DNA from 3 places in the Thalassospira sp. GB04J01 genome. Region 1 is predicted to be linked to each of the others. Evidence: predicted binding sites of a transcription regulator. Region 1 holds the regulator's gene; each other region holds the start of a gene.
The links. The regulator PhoB, encoded in region 1, activates phosphate uptake and scavenging genes when phosphate is short. The targets are predictions, from matches to a motif close to TNTCATAAAACTGTCA.
Positions count from the first base shown of each region.

Region 2: the regulator PhoB is predicted to act here: its motif matches at 4,785-4,800, upstream of phnF (phosphonate metabolism transcriptional regulator PhnF).
Region 3: the regulator PhoB is predicted to act here: its motif matches at 1,605-1,620, upstream of AMM48_RS05625 (bifunctional 2',3'-cyclic-nucleotide 2'-phosphodiesterase/3'-nucleotidase).

Region 1 covers NZ_CCDX020000008.1:267,461-273,534, reverse strand. The annotation lists gene pstC (phosphate ABC transporter permease subunit PstC) at 1-205, shown strand, start outside; gene pstA (phosphate ABC transporter permease PstA) at 198-1,547, shown strand; gene pstB (phosphate ABC transporter ATP-binding protein PstB) at 1,549-2,352, shown strand; gene phoU (phosphate signaling complex protein PhoU) at 2,376-3,098, shown strand; gene phoB (phosphate regulon transcriptional regulator PhoB) at 3,116-3,814, shown strand; gene AMM48_RS06410 (cation:proton antiporter) at 3,883-5,664, opposite strand; gene AMM48_RS06405 (calcium/sodium antiporter) at 5,974-6,074, shown strand, end outside.
Region 2 covers NZ_CCDX020000012.1:524,868-530,941, reverse strand. The annotation lists gene AMM48_RS13730 (alpha-D-ribose 1-methylphosphonate 5-triphosphate diphosphatase) at 1-10, opposite strand, end outside; gene phnL (phosphonate C-P lyase system protein PhnL) at 3-707, opposite strand; gene phnK (phosphonate C-P lyase system protein PhnK) at 723-1,496, opposite strand; gene AMM48_RS13715 (alpha-D-ribose 1-methylphosphonate 5-phosphate C-P-lyase PhnJ) at 1,505-2,443, opposite strand; gene AMM48_RS13710 (carbon-phosphorus lyase complex subunit PhnI) at 2,449-3,582, opposite strand; gene phnH (phosphonate C-P lyase system protein PhnH) at 3,585-4,193, opposite strand; gene phnG (phosphonate C-P lyase system protein PhnG) at 4,190-4,678, opposite strand; gene phnF (phosphonate metabolism transcriptional regulator PhnF) at 4,811-5,524, shown strand; gene AMM48_RS13690 (methyltransferase domain-containing protein) at 5,536-6,074, opposite strand, start outside.
Region 3 covers NZ_CCDX020000008.1:97,170-103,243, forward strand. The annotation lists gene AMM48_RS05625 (bifunctional 2',3'-cyclic-nucleotide 2'-phosphodiesterase/3'-nucleotidase) at 1-1,540, opposite strand, end outside; gene AMM48_RS05630 (MFS transporter) at 1,708-2,979, opposite strand; gene AMM48_RS05635 (helix-turn-helix transcriptional regulator) at 3,135-3,935, shown strand; gene AMM48_RS05640 (hypothetical protein) at 4,116-4,553, opposite strand; gene AMM48_RS05645 (AraC family transcriptional regulator) at 5,448-6,074, shown strand, end outside.

The DNA of each region.
Region 1 (6,074 bases):
TGCCGCGAACATGACGGTCAACCCGCTACAGGCGGTAACCACGGTAACGGTTCAGATCGTCACACTGTTGGTCGGCGATCAGGAGTTTGACAGTGCAAAAACCCTGTCGGCCTTTGCGTTGGGGCTGGTTCTTTTCCTTGTCACCTTGGGCTTGAACGTATTTGCCCTTAAGGTTGTTCAGAAGTATCGCGAGAAATATGACTGATATGGCATCTCTTATGGAAGATAGAGCCGCGGCCAAGGTAATCTCGGACAATCTGCACAAGCCGGTTGACTGGGACAGCCCGAAAATTGCCCGTAACATCAAAAAACGTTACGCCGCAGAACGCCGCTTTAAAATTTATGGCCTGAGCGCAATCGCGCTTGCGCTTCTGGCATTGTTTGTTCTGGCCGGGTCGATTGGGTCCAAAGGCTACACCGCCTTTTTCCAGACCTATGTCCAGCTTGAAGTGACCTTTGACGCCGCCGAGATTGATCCTGACGGCACCGGTGATCCTGCGGTGATCGGCAAGGCCAACTTTGACGGCCTGATCAAACAGGCCCTGCGTGACCGGTTCCCCGACGTCACATCGCGTCAGGCAAAACGTGATCTATACGCAATTGTTTCGGGCGGGGCATCTTATGACCTGCGCGAACGTGTGATGGAAAACCCCGGTCTGATCGGTCAAACCCGTAAGGTCTGGCTGATTTCCGGCGATGATTTTGACATGCTCAACAAAGGCTACATCAGTGCCGATGTTGACGAAGGCAGCCGTCGTCTCAATGACGAGGAAATCGCCTGGTACGACAGCTTGAAATCGGACGGTGCGGTGGAAAAACAGTTCCACAGCCGTTTCTTTACCAATGGCGATTCCCGTGAACCGGAACTGGCAGGCATCTGGGGGGCGGCTGTTGGCTCGCTCTATACCCTGATGGTGACCTTGGCCCTTTCCTTCCCGATCGGGGTGTTTGCGGCGGTTTATTTGGAAGAATTCGCACCGAAAAATCGCTTCACCACGATTGTCGAGGTCAATATCAACAACCTCGCTGCCGTGCCGTCGATTGTGTTTGGTTTGCTCGGTCTTGAGGTTTACCTCAATGTCATGCATCTGCCGCGTTCCGCCCCGGTTGTCGGTGGCTTGACGCTGGCGCTGATGACATTGCCGACGATTATTATTGCCTCGCGTGCCGCGATCAAGGCGGTGCCGCCGTCTATCCGTCAGGCCGCCCTTGGCCTTGGTGCTTCCCCGGTTCAGACTGTCACCCATCATGTGTTGCCATTGGCAATGCCGGGCATCCTGACCGGGACGATCATTGGCATGGCGCAGGCTCTTGGTGAAACCGCACCGCTTTTGATGATCGGCATGGTTGCTTTTATTGTCGATATCCCGGGCGGGGCGCTGGACCCGGCCACGGTTCTGCCGGTGCAAATCTATCTCTGGGCCGATAGCCCGGAACGTGCCTTTGTCGAGAAAACCTCGGCGGCGATTATGGTGTTGCTGGCTTTCCTGGTTCTGATGAACGGATTTGCCGTGTATCTGCGCAAGAAATTTGAACGGAAGTGGTAAAATGGCTGTTGTATCTCAAAGCGCAATGACGGCACAGCCGTCCGTCGCAAGCCCAAAAATGACGGCACGTGACCTTAATCTTTCCTATGGCGACAATCAGGCGCTGTTTGATGTCAATCTTGATATCGTCGAACGTCAGGTCACCGCTCTGATCGGCCCGTCGGGCTGTGGTAAATCAACGTTCCTGCGCTGCATGAACCGCATGAACGATACGATTGACGGTGTTACCATCAAAGGCGAAGTCACCCTTGATGGCCGCGACATCTATGACAAACGCATCGACGTTGTTCAGCTGCGCGCGCGCATCGGGATGGTGTTTCAGAAACCAAACCCGTTCCCGAAAACCATCTATGACAATGTGGCCTATGGCCCGCGGATCCATGGGTTGGTCAATTCGCGCGATGAGCTTGATCAAATCGTCATGACCTCGCTCGAACGTGCGGGCTTGCTTAAGGAAGTCAAAGATCGTCTTCAGTCGCCGGCAACCGGACTTTCCGGTGGTCAGCAACAGCGCCTGTGCATTGCACGCGCGGTTGCCGTCAGCCCGGAAGTCATCCTGATGGATGAGCCGTGCTCGGCACTTGATCCGATTGCGACTGCCAAGGTCGAAGAATTGATTGATGAATTGCGTTCGAACTACACGATCGTGATTGTGACCCACTCCATGCAGCAGGCTGCACGTGTGTCGCAACGCACGGCTTTCTTCCATCTTGGAAAGTTGGTTGAAGTTGGGGAAACCGATCAGATTTTCACCAACCCAAAAGACGAACGCACCAAGGGTTACATCACCGGCCGCTTCGGTTAAGCGCCCGCAGGAGAGCGATTTAAATGGCTGACGACAAAACACATATCGTGAGTTCGTTCGACGAGGAACTGACCCGTCTGAACAACATCATCTCGCAGATGGGCGGGCTTGCGGAAAGCCAGCTGATCTCTGCAATCCGCTCCATTGTCAAACGCGATTCGGAACTGGCTGAAAAGGTCATTATTTCCGATCATCGTATTGATATGCTTGAACAGGAAGTTCAGGATTTTGCTGTCCGTCTGCTGGCCCTGCGTCAGCCGATGGCAGACGATCTGCGTCAGGTGGTGACAACCCTGAAGCTGTCAAACGATCTGGAACGAATTGGCGATCTTGCGAAAAACATCGCCAAGCGCGCCCAGGTCCTTAATCAGATCCCGCCGATCCGCCCGGTTCAGGTCATCCCGAACATGGCGCGTCTGGCACAGGAAATCATCAAGGACGTTCTTGACGCCTATATCGAAGGCGATGCGGAAAAGGCACAGCGTGTCTGGGCCCGCGATCAGGAAGTCGATGACATGTACAATTCGCTGTTCCGCGAATTGCTGACCTACATGATGGAAGACCCGCGTAACATTACCGCATCGACGCACATGCTGTTCATTGCCAAAAACATTGAACGGATTGGCGACCATGCGACCAATATCGCCGAGACGATTTACTATCGGATCAAAGGCGAAGACCTGCCGACAGATGGTCGGCCAAAAAACGATGCAGCAAACTTTGCTGTTGTCGAACCGAATGAGTGACACTGGAGCATAGGAAGATGGACCCAACGGTTCTAATCGTCGAGGACGAAGCCGCAATCGTGACCATGTTGCGCTACAACCTCGAACGCGAGGGGATGCAGGTTGTCGAAGCCGGGGACGGTGACGAAGCGTTGAAAATCATGGCCGAAACCCATGTTGATCTGGTTCTTTTGGACTGGATGTTGCCGGTCATGTCGGGGATTGAGGTCTGCCGTCAGATCCGCCGTAAACCTGAAAGCCGCGATGTGCCGGTGATCATGGTGACCGCGCGCGGTGAAGAAGGCGATCGCATTCGCGGCCTTGATACCGGGGCCGATGATTATGTCACCAAGCCGTTTGCCATTGGCGAATTGCTGGCCCGTATTCGTGCGCTGTTGCGCCGGTCCGGTCCGGCGCAACCACAAGGGCAGTTGATCTATTCCGATATCGAAATGGATCTCGCCGCCCACCGTGTCAGCCGCAATGGCAAGGCCATCCATCTGGGTCCGACGGAATTCCGTCTGCTGCGCTATTTCCTTGAGCATCCGGGCCGGGTTTTCTCACGCGAACAACTGCTTAACGCGGTCTGGGGCCCGAACATTTATGTCGAAACCCGCACAGTTGATGTCCATATCCGCCGTCTGCGTAAGGCGCTTAATGACGTCAAAGGGACCCGCGACATCATCCGCACCGTGCGTGCGGCGGGCTATGCACTGGACTCAGAAACCGCTGCGTAGTTCACCCAAACCTGTTTTGGCGACCTGAAGATAGAAACCCCCATCGCGTTTTGCGTGGGGGTTTTGGTTTATTTGCCGTCTTTTTTGGCTTTTGGTGTTTTGGGGCCAGAGCCAGACGCAGGCTTAGCCGAGCCTGCCGCTTCGGCCTTGCGGCGCTGCGTACGCGGGGCCAGCTCATTCATCAGCAACATGTCAGCACGTCGGAACTTGGCGATTTCGGCATCAATTTCTTCTTGCGGCACATCGCAGGCCGCCAACACATGATCTGAAAGCCGCAACCCGGTTTCAAGCACCTCGGGAATGGCCGCATCCGCCCCACTGCGCGACAGCGGCCCGATATGGGTAATGTCCTGTGCGCGGGCAAAGATTTTCAAATGCGGATAGTAATGACGGAGCAGGGCAACGGCTTTTTCGGTCGCATGCGGGTTTCCCAATGCAACGACCGCAATTTTTGCTTCGTCTGTGTGCGCAGCCCGGAATGTTTCCGGTCGTGACCCATCGGCAAAATACACCGGTAATCCTTCGGCCCGCCCGCGTGAAACCTGTAGTGCATCGCTATCAAGAACCACATAGGGAATGTTGCGGGTTTTTAACAATCTCGCCAAAACCCGACCAACACGTCCGCACCCGATGACCAGAACATGCTGCTGGAGCCCCTCGGTTTCGGCTTCAATCGGGCCAAGCTGGTCGTCTTCTTTGGGATGGAGCTTTTCTTCAATGCGTTGCCCGATGGTCATCAATGTCGGGGTCAACGCCATCGAAAGGGCAACCACCGGGATCATCACCGCGACAAGATCTGGCGCAATCGCGCCATTTTGTGCGGCCAGTGCCAGCATGACAAAGGCAAACTCGCCGCCGGCGGCCAAACTCATGCCAACACGCAACGCCGACCCTTTTTCAAAGCGGGCCATCAATGCCAGAACAAACAGAAGGCCCGTTTTCGTGCCAATCAGCGCAATCAGCCAAATGACAATGGTGCCAAACTGGGTAAACACAATATCGGCATTGACCGACATGCCCACCGACATGAAAAACAGCGACAGGAAAACACCGCGAAACGGGGTGATGTCGGCCTCAATCTGATGGCGAAATTCGGTCTCAGCCAGCATCACACCGGCGATAAAGGCGCCAAGTGCCATCGAAAGTCCGGCAACTTCGGTCAGCGTGCTGGCGGCCAGAACAACAAACAATGTGCCAATGGCAAACAGTTCCGGGTTCTTAAGAAGCGCGATATAGCGAAACAGGCGCGGCAACAAATAGCGCCCGACCAGCAATAAAACACAAACCGCCCCAATCCCGGTCAGAATGCTGACCCATGGGCTGGTTTCGGTTCCAGCATCCCCTGCGGCCTGCACCATGATCAGGAACGGACCAACCGCCACATCCTGTATCAGCAAAATGGCAAGGGCGGCCCTCCCAAACTTTGTATGGAGCTGCCTATCGTCGGAAAGCTGTTTTAAAATGATCGCGGTCGATGATAAGGCCAACGCGCCGGCAATCACCACGGCACTGGGCACGCTAAAGCCAAGGACGGCCAACCCGGCAAACAGCACCGCCATCGAGACGCCAATTTGGAACAGGCCAAGCACGGCAAACCGCCCGCCAATCACGCGCAGACGTTCGCGCGACAGCTCAAGCCCGATCATGAACAACAAAAACACAACGCCAAGTTCGGCAACCGTCGCAATGTCCTGACGCTCATTGATCAGTCCGAACCCGAACGGGCCGATGCAAAAACCGCCAATCAGAAATCCGATGATGGAATTTGCCCGCAACCTATGGGCAAGCGGCACGGCGATCACCGCCGCCGTCAGGATCAGGAATAACTCGAACAGAACGCCGTGATGCATGGTTTGATTGGCCCAACACGCGGTTAAATATTTGAAATTACCAAGAATACTAGAATAACGAAAATAACCCCGCCCGTCTCATGGAAATCTGATCGACAGGCGGCAGCCCCCGCACAACAGCAGAATGCGTGACATTGATGGCTTTGATGCATGGGGACGTGATTGTTGTGACAATTGTCATGTCCTGATGACTTGCCATTCATCTTGCGGAATGCCATGTTCCGCGGGCCCAGATGGGCCTGAATTGGATGGGCCTGAATTACCGGTTGGGCCTGAATTAACGATATAATCAATACGAGCAAACACATCTTGGAACAGTTGATCCCTTATATTCAGATTATCGCCGGTCTTGTCCTTTTGACCGCGGGTGGCGAATTCATCGTTCGGGGGGCTGTTGGCCTTGCCCTTTT
Region 2 (6,074 bases), on a different contig from region 1:
GTTCAGTCATTGGCCCCAACTTTAAACGATGTCACATCAAATGACCCTGTGCAGACCGCATCACGGGTCTCATGGTCGTGGAAAATACCGGCAATTGCCGCCCCACGGGATTTGGCTTCTTCGATCAGTGCCAGAACCGTTGCACGGTTGTCGACATCAAGCGATGCGGTCGGTTCGTCAAGCAGCATGACTGGATAATCGGCAATAAAGCCACGGGCAATATTCACACGTTGCTGTTCGCCGCCCGAAAAGGTCAATGGCGAAAGCTGCCAAAGACGTTCAGGAATACGCAGGCGGGTCAAAAGACCGCGTGCCTTTTCCATAGCATCGGCCCGCGACGTGCCAAGTGCGACCAGTGGTTCGGCAACAATTTCCAGCGTCGGCACACGCGGAATAACACGCAAAAACTGGCTGACATAGCCCATCGTGCGTTTGCGCATGTCAAGGATCGCATGCGGGCTGGCCGTGGTGATGTCGAGCCATCCGCCATCATGCCTGACGTTGATTGATCCGCTTGAACATGTGTAATTGGCGTAAAGCATGCGCATGAATGTACTTTTTCCTGATCCGGACTCGCCAGTCAGCGCAATACAGTCTCCCGCCGATAAACTAAACTCTATGTCATTAAAAACCGGGATCGTTACGCTGCCCTGCGTGTGCAAGGTAAAGCTTTTTGAGACGTTTTGAGCATGAAGCATTTCAGACATTTTTTCGCCCCGGGTTCAGTTCTGAAGAATGGAAGAAACAAGCAGCTGGGTGTAGGCATGCTGCGGATCATCAAGAACCTGATCGGTCAGGCCGCTTTCAATCACCTTGCCCTGTTGCATCACCATCAAACGGTGAGACAGCAAACGGGCCACTGCGAGGTCGTGGGTGACGATAATCACTGCAAGATTAAGGTCGTGAACCAGCCCGCGCAGCAGATCGAGCAAACGCGCCTGAACCGAAACGTCCAGACCACCCGTGGGTTCGTCCATAAAGACGAGGCGCGGGCTGGTTACGAGGTTGCGGGCAATCTGCAAACGTTGCTGCATGCCGCCCGAAAAGGTCGACGGTAAATCATCAAGGCGCTCGGACGCAATTTCGACTTTACCCAGCCAGTTGTCAGCAGAACTGCGAATATTGCCATAATGGCGATCACCCACCGCCATCAGGCGTTCGCCAATGTTCGCCCCGGCACTGACGTTCATGCGCAGGCCATCTCGCGGGTTCTGATGGACAAACGCCCAGTCGGTACGCATCAACAACCGGCGCTGAGCTTCGGACATTTCATAAACGTCGCGGGTGCCGTCAATCCGGGTTTGATACTCAACGCGGCCTTTGGTTGGTTCTTGTTGTGCGGAAATGCTGCGCAGCAAAGTTGACTTTCCCGAACCGGATTCACCAACGATGCCAAGAACCTCGCCCGGGCGGAGTTCAAAGCTGACATCCTTGCAGCCAACCCGGTCACCATACATCATGGTCAGGTTATCAACGCGCAGAAGCGGATCATTCATCTTGGTCATTACTCTGCTGCCTTTTCGCTGCTTGGGTTGCTTTTGGGACTGCCAAGCGGCTGGTCATGATGTTGCGGTCCACGATGGCCGGCTTCCTGTCGTTCGCTGCAATAATCGGTGTCAGAGCAAACAAACATCCGGTTGCCTTTGTCATCGAGGATGACTTCATCAAGGTAACTGTCGTGCGAACCGCACATGCCGCATTCGTCGTCCCATGATTGCACCTCAAACGGGTGATCTTCGAAATCAAGGCTTTTGACCTTGGTGTAGGGTGGCAGAGCATAGATACGTTTCTCACGACCGGCCCCGAAAAGCTGAAGCGCTGCCATGTTATCCATTTTCGGATTGTCAAATTTTGGGGTTGGGGACGGATCCATCACATAGCGATCGTCGACCATCACCGGATAGGCATAGGTCGTTGCAATATGGCCGTGACGGGCGATGTCTTCGTATAGTTTCACATGCATCAGGCCATATTCTTCAAGCGCGTGCATTTTCCGGGTTTCGGTTTCACGTGGTTCAAGAAAACGAAGTGGCTCAGGAATAGGAACCTGATAGACAAGAACCTGATCTTCGCGCAATTCCTTTTCGGGAATGCGGTGCCGGGTTTGAATGATTGACGCCTCTGCGGTTTTTTCCGTGGTTGCCACATTGGCGGTCTTGGCAAAGAACTGGCGAATGGACACTGCATTGGTGGTGTCGTCCGCCCCCTGATCAATGACTTTCAGGGTATCTTTGGGGCCAATGACAGCGGCTGTTACCTGAACCCCGCCGGTGCCCCAGCCATAGGGCATTGGCATTTCACGACCGGCAAACGGCACCTGATACCCCGGAATGGCAACGGCTTTAAGCAGTGCGCGCCGGATCATGCGTTTGGTTTGTTCATCAAGATAGGCAAAATTATAGGCCGAAGCCGTATCAGCCGCATTATGTACAGTCTGTTCCATGGCGATTACTCCGCGGCTTCGGATTGGGTTTTGATTTCTTGTGCGTCGGCCTTGGCAAGTCGGGCTTCGACCTCGGTCCGCATGCGGCGCACCAGTTCCAGTTCACCCTGGAAATCGACGTAATGAGGCAGTTTGATATGTTCGACAAAGCCGGTGGATTGGACATTGTCGCTGTGTTCCATAACGAACTCGCTGTCTTGCGCCGGGCCCATGATTTGTTCGCCCATTTCATTGGCGCGCATGGCACGGTCGACCAATGCCATCGAAATCGATTTGCGTTCGTTCTGACCAAAGACAAGGCCATATCCACGGGTAAACTGTGGCAGTTTGGTTTTCGATCCCTTGAACTTGTTGACGGTTTCGCACTCGGTCAGTTCAATATCGCCGATATCAATGGCAAAGCCGAGTTCTTCGGGTTCGATTTCGACCGATACCGTGCCATAGCGAATTTCACCCACAAAGGCGTGACTGTTGGCATATCCACGCTGTGTGGAATACCCAAGGGCCAGAACAAAGCCTTCATCCCCGCGTGACAGGTTTTGTAAACGCAAGTCACGCCCGGCCGGGAATTTGATCGGTTCGCGGGTTAAATCAGCAACCGGGGCATTTTCATCAACCGGTGTTGGTTCATCTTGAATAAGTCCCTCGTAGTTCAGGATATCATCCAAAACACGCGGCATATGGTCATCAACCGGGTTTTCACCACTTGGCGCTTCGGCGGGGTCTTCGCCATTGGCCATCAGGGTGAAGTCCAAAAGTCGGTGCGTATAGTCAAACGTCGGGCCAAGAATTTGCCCTCCCGGAAGGTCTTTAAACGTTGCAGAAATACGGCGTGATACGTCCATTTCCGCTGTTTTTATCGGTTTGGAAAAGGCAAAGCGCGGCAAGGTCGTGCGATAAGCACGCATTAGGAAAATGGCTTCGATCAAATCACCGCGCGCCTGCTTGATCGCAAGGGCGGCCAGATCGCGGTCGTAAAGCGATCCTTCGGCCATAACCCGGGTGACCGACAGCGACAATTGCTGTTCGATCTGGTCGGTTTCGATTTCTCTGACGTCTTTGTTGCCACGGCGCTGTTCTGCCAGAAGCCGGTGGGCATTGTTGATGGCGCGTTCGCCACCTTTTACAGCAACATACATGGTTACTTGACCTCAATCCGGGTGGTGCGTGAAAGGGCGGCGATTTTGGTGTCGGTCGCGAAAATGACATCGACACCGCATGGGAAAAGATGATGGTTCTCGGCCCGCCACGCATGAAACGCCGCCGGAAGACCTTTGATATCCAAACTATGGGTATCTTTGATCCCTGGACCCCGAAGATGCATTTCCGAGTTGTCGGTGATGTCATCGACCAGCAGGATCAATGTTGCCGACTGATCAGGGTATTCGGCAGTGCCAACTGGAAGCTGGGTGATAAAGGACAGATCTTCGTCACAGCGCGCAACGGCAAAATCGGCCTGCGAGGCGTCTGTTGTGATCGGGCTGCCGCAATGGAATTTCAAATGCGTGGTGGCCGCGTTGGTCGCACAAGCGGGCGACAACCAAACCGTGGTGTCCATATCCGCCATTGCAAGAAGTGCCGCGGTGGAGGATGTGTTTAGGCCATCTGGTGCAGTGATGTTAATCGGCAGGTTGTAAATGCGGCCGGGGCGCGACATGGCGTCAAGTAACACACGGAAAACAGCGTTCGAATCAAATGCGGCATGATCAAAACCGGGCAGCAAGTTACTTGTCTGGGATTGCAGGGTCATTCGTCTTCTCCGCGGACAAGGGTAAAGAAATCGACTTTGGTTGCGGCAACCTTATGGGCATGGTCACGTTTGGCAGCGGCTTGTTGTTCGGCAAGGATGTCGATAAAGGCGCTGGCGGTCTGATCGCGCAACATAACGGCGTCAAACAGGGCGGCATATTGTGCCTGAACCCGATCACGTCCCTTGACGTATGAGTGACCAACAGTTCCGTCTGAAAGGGTTACAGCGCAGCGTGTAACCGTCATTTCGCCAAGGTTGAACCGCTGTCCTCCACCGCCTGCGCGACCGCGCACCATCACCATGCCGACTTGTGGCTCGCGCAGATGGCTCCACGTGGTCGCGCCGTATTTGTCGGACCATTCGGTTTCAAGGGTCTTACGGTCAGTGCGGGCAAGAACTGCCATCCAGCGTTGACGCGCAGCTATCGCGCTGTCGTCCGTCTTCGCGGTGTCTGGTGCTGCGGTCGGGGCGGCCTGGGCCATCATATGTCTGATCCTTTTTCATGGATGTCGACAAATTCAAAATTTGTCTAGACGTCTATACATATTTACGTTATAAGCCGATCTATCGACCTTGGCAAAGGTCTTGCGGTGAAAGTTTTGTGAACGGGAAAAGTTATGGATTGGGAGCCGGGGCTATCTATCTGGAAGCAAATCGAAAAACAGCTTCTGACAGATATTGCGGACGGGGTGTTTTCCCCAGGGGATAAAATGCCGACCGAAATGGAACTGGTGCGCCGTTTCGGTGTGAATCGCCATACCGTACGCCGTGCGATCGCGGCCCTCGTCGATACCAATGTCGTCCGGGTGGAACAGGGACGCGGGGCCTTTGTTCAGGAACAGATCCTTGATTACCCGCTGGGCGCTAAAACCCGGTTTTCCCAGATTGTATCCGGGCGTCATCGATTGCCGGACAAACGCTTGGTATCGTCCGAGGTGCTCAAGGCAACTGCAACGGTTGCGCAATGTCTGGACGTAAAGCTGGGCACACGGGTGATTGAACTGTTTTCAGTGTCCGAAGCCGACGGTGTGCCGCTGGCGGTGGCGACAAGTTACCTGCCAGCCGCACGATTTGAAGGCATTGTCGAGATTTTCATCGAAACAAAATCGCTGACCGAAGCGTTCAAACGGTTCGGTATTGACGATTATACCCGCAAAACCACCCGCATTTCAGCAGCACTGCCCTCGTCACGTGTCGCAAGCCTGCTAAAGCAGGCCAAAAACCGCCCGGTAATCTCGACCGAAAGCATTGATGTCGATTCGGCAGGTGTTCCGATTGAGTTCGGCGTTACCGCCTTTTCCAGTGACCGGGTGCAGCTAATTGTCGAATAGTGCAGATACGTTTACTGGGCAGGTTTTCGACACCAGAACTGATACATTGCTCTGAATGTATCGGGGTTATCAAGTTCATACGCGTGCCATTTATCAAGACGTTTTTCAGCAGAAAATCCGTTTAGTTCTTTCCGGAAATTACTGAGTTGACCCGCGAAATTCATTTCGAAATCGAGAAATTCCAGATTAAGGGTTTTCAAATATTCTTTGATTTCCGGCAAGGTGAAGCGGTGTTCCTGAATATGAAAGATCAGGTCGCGACAAGCACTCAAACTATGAAAGTCTGATCTGCGGCATAGTTGGGCTAAGACCGGATCACCTTTTGCGGCTGCGTTGATAATATATTGTCGGCACGTACGAATGCCGTCCGCGGTTGGTTCGAAATTTTGTTCGGCAACAATTTTGCGCCCTGCCAGAACGTCCTGTCGGGCTGCCTCGCTATACAGACCAATCTTCATGAGGCCGCCGGGTTTGACGCGTCGTACAAGAGTTTCCCATCCCAAAAGCGGGTTTTCGAGATGGTGTAAAACGCCGACACATTCAACAACAT
Region 3 (6,074 bases), 170 kb from region 1:
TGATCTGATAGGTCACCCCGTCAATCACGTCATAATTGTACGTTGGGAAATCCGGGTTAATAAGCGGCTGTTCTTCGCTACTATTCGGATCAATCTGATTGAACTGGCCGGCCGACATTTCCAGCCATTCGCGAACTTGATCGCCATTCAGCAGTACCGCACGGACTGTGTTGGGATAGATATAAAGGTCCGCAACGTTCTTAAGCGCGATTTTGCCTTCTGCAATATCGGTAAAGTAATCCGGGCCGCCACGACCACCGGCCTTGAACGGAGCCCCGGCTGACAGGATTGGAATGCCGTCATATTCCGAACCGTTCAGCAGTTTTTCCAGATACCATTTCTGGGCATTGGTCACGATCTGGATCGACGGATCATCGGCCACCAAGGCAAAGAAACTGTTGATCGGGGCAGCGGTCGTCCCGACACCTTCGCGCATATAGGCAATGGTGGCTTCGTGTTCTTCTTTTACTGCTGCGACCACATCAGGGTCGGCTTCGACAAGCGGGGTAACGTCACGACCTTCGCGCTGATAAATCGGGCGGGCTTCCGACAGGCTGTCGACCACGCTCCATGTCCCGTCATCTGACACATTCAGTTGCAGGTCAATCACGCCAAGGTGACTGCCCCAAAAGCCCGGCATGACGGCTGCAACACCATTAATCGTGCCCTTGGCAAGATCGACACCTTTGACATCGGCAAAGTCTTCTGAGGGGAACACCGTGTGGGCGTGGCCAAACAGGATGGCATCAATGCCTTCAACTTCGGACAGGTAATAGGTGGCGTTTTCTTCCATGCCATGGCGTTCCATGGTCGAAAAGCCGGAATGGGGCACCGCAATAACGATGTCCGCCCCCTTGGCACGCATTTCCGGCACGTATTTCTTCGCCATATCGACGATGTCTTTGGAAATCACCTTACCGGCGAGGTTGGTCTTGTCCCATTGCATGACTTGCGGCGGAACAAACCCGATCACGCCAACTTTTGCCTTATGGGTTTTACCGTTGTCATCAACGAATTCGCGGTCCAGCAAGACATAAGGCTCGAAATACGGTTTGTCGTTTTCTGCGTTATCATCGCCGTCATCGACAAATATATTGGCACTGACATAGGGGAAATCGGCACCGGCGAGTGACGTGGCAAGGAAGTCGAGACCATAGTTAAACTCATGATTGCCAATGTTGGCGGCGTCATACCCCAGAAGGTTCATTGCCTTATAAACCGGGTGTATTTCACCTTTTTTCAGGCCGCGTTCCTTGGCCATATAATCGCCCAGCGGGTTACCCTGAATAAGGTCGCCATTATCAACAAGGACCATGTTTTCGGCTTCGCCGCGTGCGGTTTTGAGCAATGTCGCAACCTTGGCCAGCCCGACTGTGTCAGACGCCCCATCACGGTAATAATCATAATTGACCAGATGCGTATGAATGTCGGTGGTTTCCAGAATGCGAAGCGAGACCGAACTGTCCGCCAAAGCCGTCCCGCTGGCGAGTGCCAGCGACAGCCCGACGAGTACCGCCCCTGTGTTACGAATGTGCGCCATGTGTCTTTTCCCTGTTCACGTACTTAATCACGAAACATTATTCCCGTTCAGATGGTCAAGATTTTGAAGATTTTGCGAAAAAGATGCGGCAAACACAAATAGAAACGCCTGCGTCATTGCGCAGGCGTTTCTAAAGTCACGTCAATCGACAGTTTAAAAGCTTCTAATCAGGCCGGATGCAGTTGCGCCGATTTATACCCCCGCACCACTTCATTTCCCGGTTCCGGGTCATTCGGCACGTTAAGGGCAAGGACCAGTGACACAGCCGCCATCGCAGCCCCCGCAAGGAAGACCGCACTTGGTGACAACAGCCAAATCAGGCCAAAGGCCGCGGGAATAAACACCGCAGCAATATGGTTGATCGTAAAGCTGACACCTGCAGTCGATGAGATATCAGCCGGATCGGCGATCTTCTGGAAATAGGTTTTGATCGCAATCGCCATCGCAAAGAACAGATGGTCAATCACATAAAGCCCACCGGCGATCTTGTCGTTCTCGACAAAGGCATAGGACATAAAGACGATGAACAAACCGGCATATTCAAATGTCAGTGCCCGTCTCTCGCCCCATTTGGCGATCAGTTTGCCGATTTTGGGTGCCAGCACCATGTTGATCGCATGGTTGAGAAGGAACAACAGCGTGATGGTCGCGGCGTCATAGCCGAATTTCTCAACCATCAGGAAACCGGCAAAGACGGTAAATATCTGACGCCGCGCGCCGCTCATGAAGGTCAGGGCGTAATACAGCCAATAGCGTTTGCGCAGGATCAGTTTTTTGGTTTGCGGATGGGCATCAGAGAATTTGGGGAAAGCGCCCCAGACAAACAGGGCGGCAAGAACGGTCAACGCCCCCCCCAGCAGATAGACATAGCGATACTCGACATTGAACACTTCAAGCATCACCCAGACGATGCCAAACATCACCAGCGACGACACGGACTTTGCTGAAAGCTGCCGGCCCATCACCATTGCCGTGCGTTCCTTTTTCACCCACTGCAGGGACAAGGCCTGCTGCATGGTTTCAAAATAATGGAAGCCAATCGACATCAGGACCGTGGTGCAATACAGCCCGATCACGGTCGGGAAATAACCAGAAATCGCCACCCCGATCCCCAACACCAACAATGAGAGCAAGGCAAAGGTTTGTTCGCGTAAAATCAGTAAAACAAATATCGCGCTAAAGGCCATAAAGCCGGGAATTTCACGCAAAGACTGCAAAATTCCGATTTCACGTCCGGTAAAATCGGCCATCTCGACCGAAAAATTATTTAAAAGCGCCATCCAGGTTGAAAAGGACAACGGCATGGCCGCAGCCATAACAATCAAAAGAACTTCGGGGTTGCGCCAGCCCTTATAGACCGGGCCACCGACATCACCATTTGCCACTTCACCGAGCGGGGCGGCGTGATTACTGGCTTCTGGTATGATTTGTTTGGACATTTTGTCTCCCAGACAGGGCCGCGTTGGTGGCGGGTCCTTTGTCACAACAATGGTTGATTTGGAATGAGACCAAGTTAAACCTGTCGAGATCGTCTGTCTTACGATAATCTGCCAATATATACCGCAAATCAGACAGTTTTATTTGGACGAATGTCATGCCCCACATCATGAACACGTTTGAAGGCCGCCCCATTCATCACAACAACCGTCCCCGGCCAAAAGAATTGCCGCGTGCGGTCTATGTCCGGGTCAGTGACATGCCTGCGGGCTATCACGTTGCCGCCCATAGCCATGACTGGAACCAGCTACTGTACGCCATTGAAGGAACCATGACCGTCCTGACAGAGGCCGGCATGTGGATTGTCCCACCACAGCGAGCTGTCTGGGTGCCTCCCCATACCGATCATGCAGTAACTTGCAGCGGATTAACCCGTGCACGCCACCTTTATATCGGACGTGATGTTTCGGTGAACCTACCCAACCGATGCATGGTTCTTGACGTCAGCCCGCTGTTGCGTGAACTGATCCGTGCGGCGACCGAAATCCCGATTGAGTATGACGAAGACGGCGAAGAAGGGCGTCTTATCCGTGTTTTGCTCGATCAACTAAAGGCCCCGGATCAGGACAATTTGTATTTGCCTGCCCCAAAAGACCCCCGACTTTCAAGGATTTGCGAACATCTGCAAGGGGATCCTGCAGACAACCGTACACTTGATGACTGGGCAAAGGTTTGTGGCGCGTCAAGCCGCACACTTGCCCGCCTGTTTCAACGTGAAACCGGCATGCCGTTTCGTGAGTGGCGGCAAAAGTTAAGGCTGCTGTATGCGTTGGAACGGCTGGCCAATGAACGGCCGGTCACAGAAGTTGCCCTTGATTTGGGATATGAAAACACGTCGGCCTTCATTGCCATGTTCCGCAAGGCAACGGGCAAAACACCCGGTGGCTATTTCCGATAAGCCGTTTGATGCCAGCCCAAGAGACAAGAAGACCCGATGCCGGGTGCAGCACAGATCACAAAAACGACCGCCGATCAGACAAAGTCACCTTCGTCTTTTCGGCGGCGCAATGATTTATCAAAGATCAACTATTTGGTCCGGACACTTTGGGTTTTGTAAAATGCCCCATCCGGATAGCCGTTAATTCGGTTTGTAATAATGCGGGCCGGGTGGGATCACATTATCCGTGCTGTCGTCTTTGTGTTCATACACACCGTTCAACCTCGGTTTCCCGGCAGGCTTTCGACGGCTTTCAGCACACATATTATGCATTTCGATCATGGCATCCGATGACCAGCCGCTGTTGTTTGTCAGCGGTCGCTTGGGCGGAAGCTTTTCCGATGTTCGATGCTGAATGGTTTTGGGATCTCGGTGCTTGGCTTCAAGCCCAGAATTTACTGAAATCAATCGTTCAAGGGCGGGCATGATATCGACAATGGACTTTAGGACCGCAACACTGTCGCCAATAGCACGGATCATTGCTGTGGCGTTTTCAGCGTTGGAATTGTCGAAGTAGGTCGAATCTTCCGCCTCTTGTGCGGAAAATAAGGTGCGCTTGGCCGCAGCAGTCAAACGCATCGAAATGAGATCTTTCCAAACCTCGTGGTTTGGTTCCCCATGCCGACGGCCTGGGTCTAGATGGCAGTTTTCCCCCAGATACCGTCCAGGGTCTGTATGATAGACCTCTCCTTTACGGCGTGCTGGGTGTAATTCAAATGAATTCATCTTCTCCCCCGGAGAAATATGACGGCTCTACCTGATCGCTCGAAGCGGATTGTGCTTTCGAGATTCTATTTTAGTTTTGTCTAGACGGAGATATCACACATTGCGTGAAACCAATGCGCAGAGCGTCCAAAACATTTTACAGAGTGTCCAGAAAAAGCCCGCCAACCCTTGTCATCCGCGCGTTACAGAAATACGGACCAATACTTTGGTGTAGAAATTCAAGAATTTATTATACTAAAGTATTTTCAAATATATAATTAAGTGAATATATAAATATACGGTATGCGAAGTTCGATCTTTCCCGTGGCCCGAGCCTCAAGCTGCAAGACAAAGACAAAAACAGAAAGAAATACAAGTACCTAAAATAAGGGAACCGTAACAAGTAGTACGGAAACTGTTTTCCTAGCTCCTCGGCCTGACAACCAGACGTCGACCTGCAGCACGTGGTCCTTGGCTCGGACATCATGGTCTATTCCGAGAGACATTGTCCCGCACGACGTTGCATTACCATTTTCTCAGTATTCTAATTAACACTTTTAATATGCCTATACATAAGTGATTTTGCACTAATGGTTAATTTAGGCTATCTTACATTAGTGGATAGGCAAGTAAGCCTGACCCAATCCACATTTTAATAATGCATCATCTGATGCGTGCCATGTAGGCCATTTGGGGAAGATAACAATGCAATCGGAACAGGCGTCAGCTGGTTGTTCCAGCTCTTTTTTTACGGTCGATAACCTTCCAATGCATGAACGCTATGGCGTTTGGAAGGACTCAATCAATTGTCTTTTTGGGGTCGAAGCCGATAAAACGGTTCGCGACGAAAACTTTACGTCAAGTATTGAGTCACATCTTTTCGGCTCATTGATGTTGATGGATGTGAAATCGCGGCAACAAAGCTTTGAGCGTGCCTATAGTCAGATTGCTGGCAACGGTATGGACCACTATGGCGTTGGCCTCTACACCAACGGTACGGTTCATTGCGAAACCGGCAAGGGCGGCACGGAAATAAAACGTAATGGGCTTATTGTCTATGACCTGACACAACCATTTATAGCCCAGACAAGTGATTTGCAGACCTTAACACTGGTCATGCCACGTCCCCTTGTTGAAGAATTACTTCATCAACCGAACGATCACTGTATACGGTTTCTTGATCCAGGCGATCCGATGGTCCGAATGCTGCGTGATCAATTGATCTCATTGCACAAAAATGTCCGCACTCTCACTCATCAACAATCAAGTACTGTCGAGAAAATATTCGCCTTGATGTTCGCAAACTGCATCAACACGGCAACCGGCCTCACCCGTGAAACAAGCCATCAGCGAAACGGCATCATGAACATGGTCCGCATGCGCCGGTATTTTCGT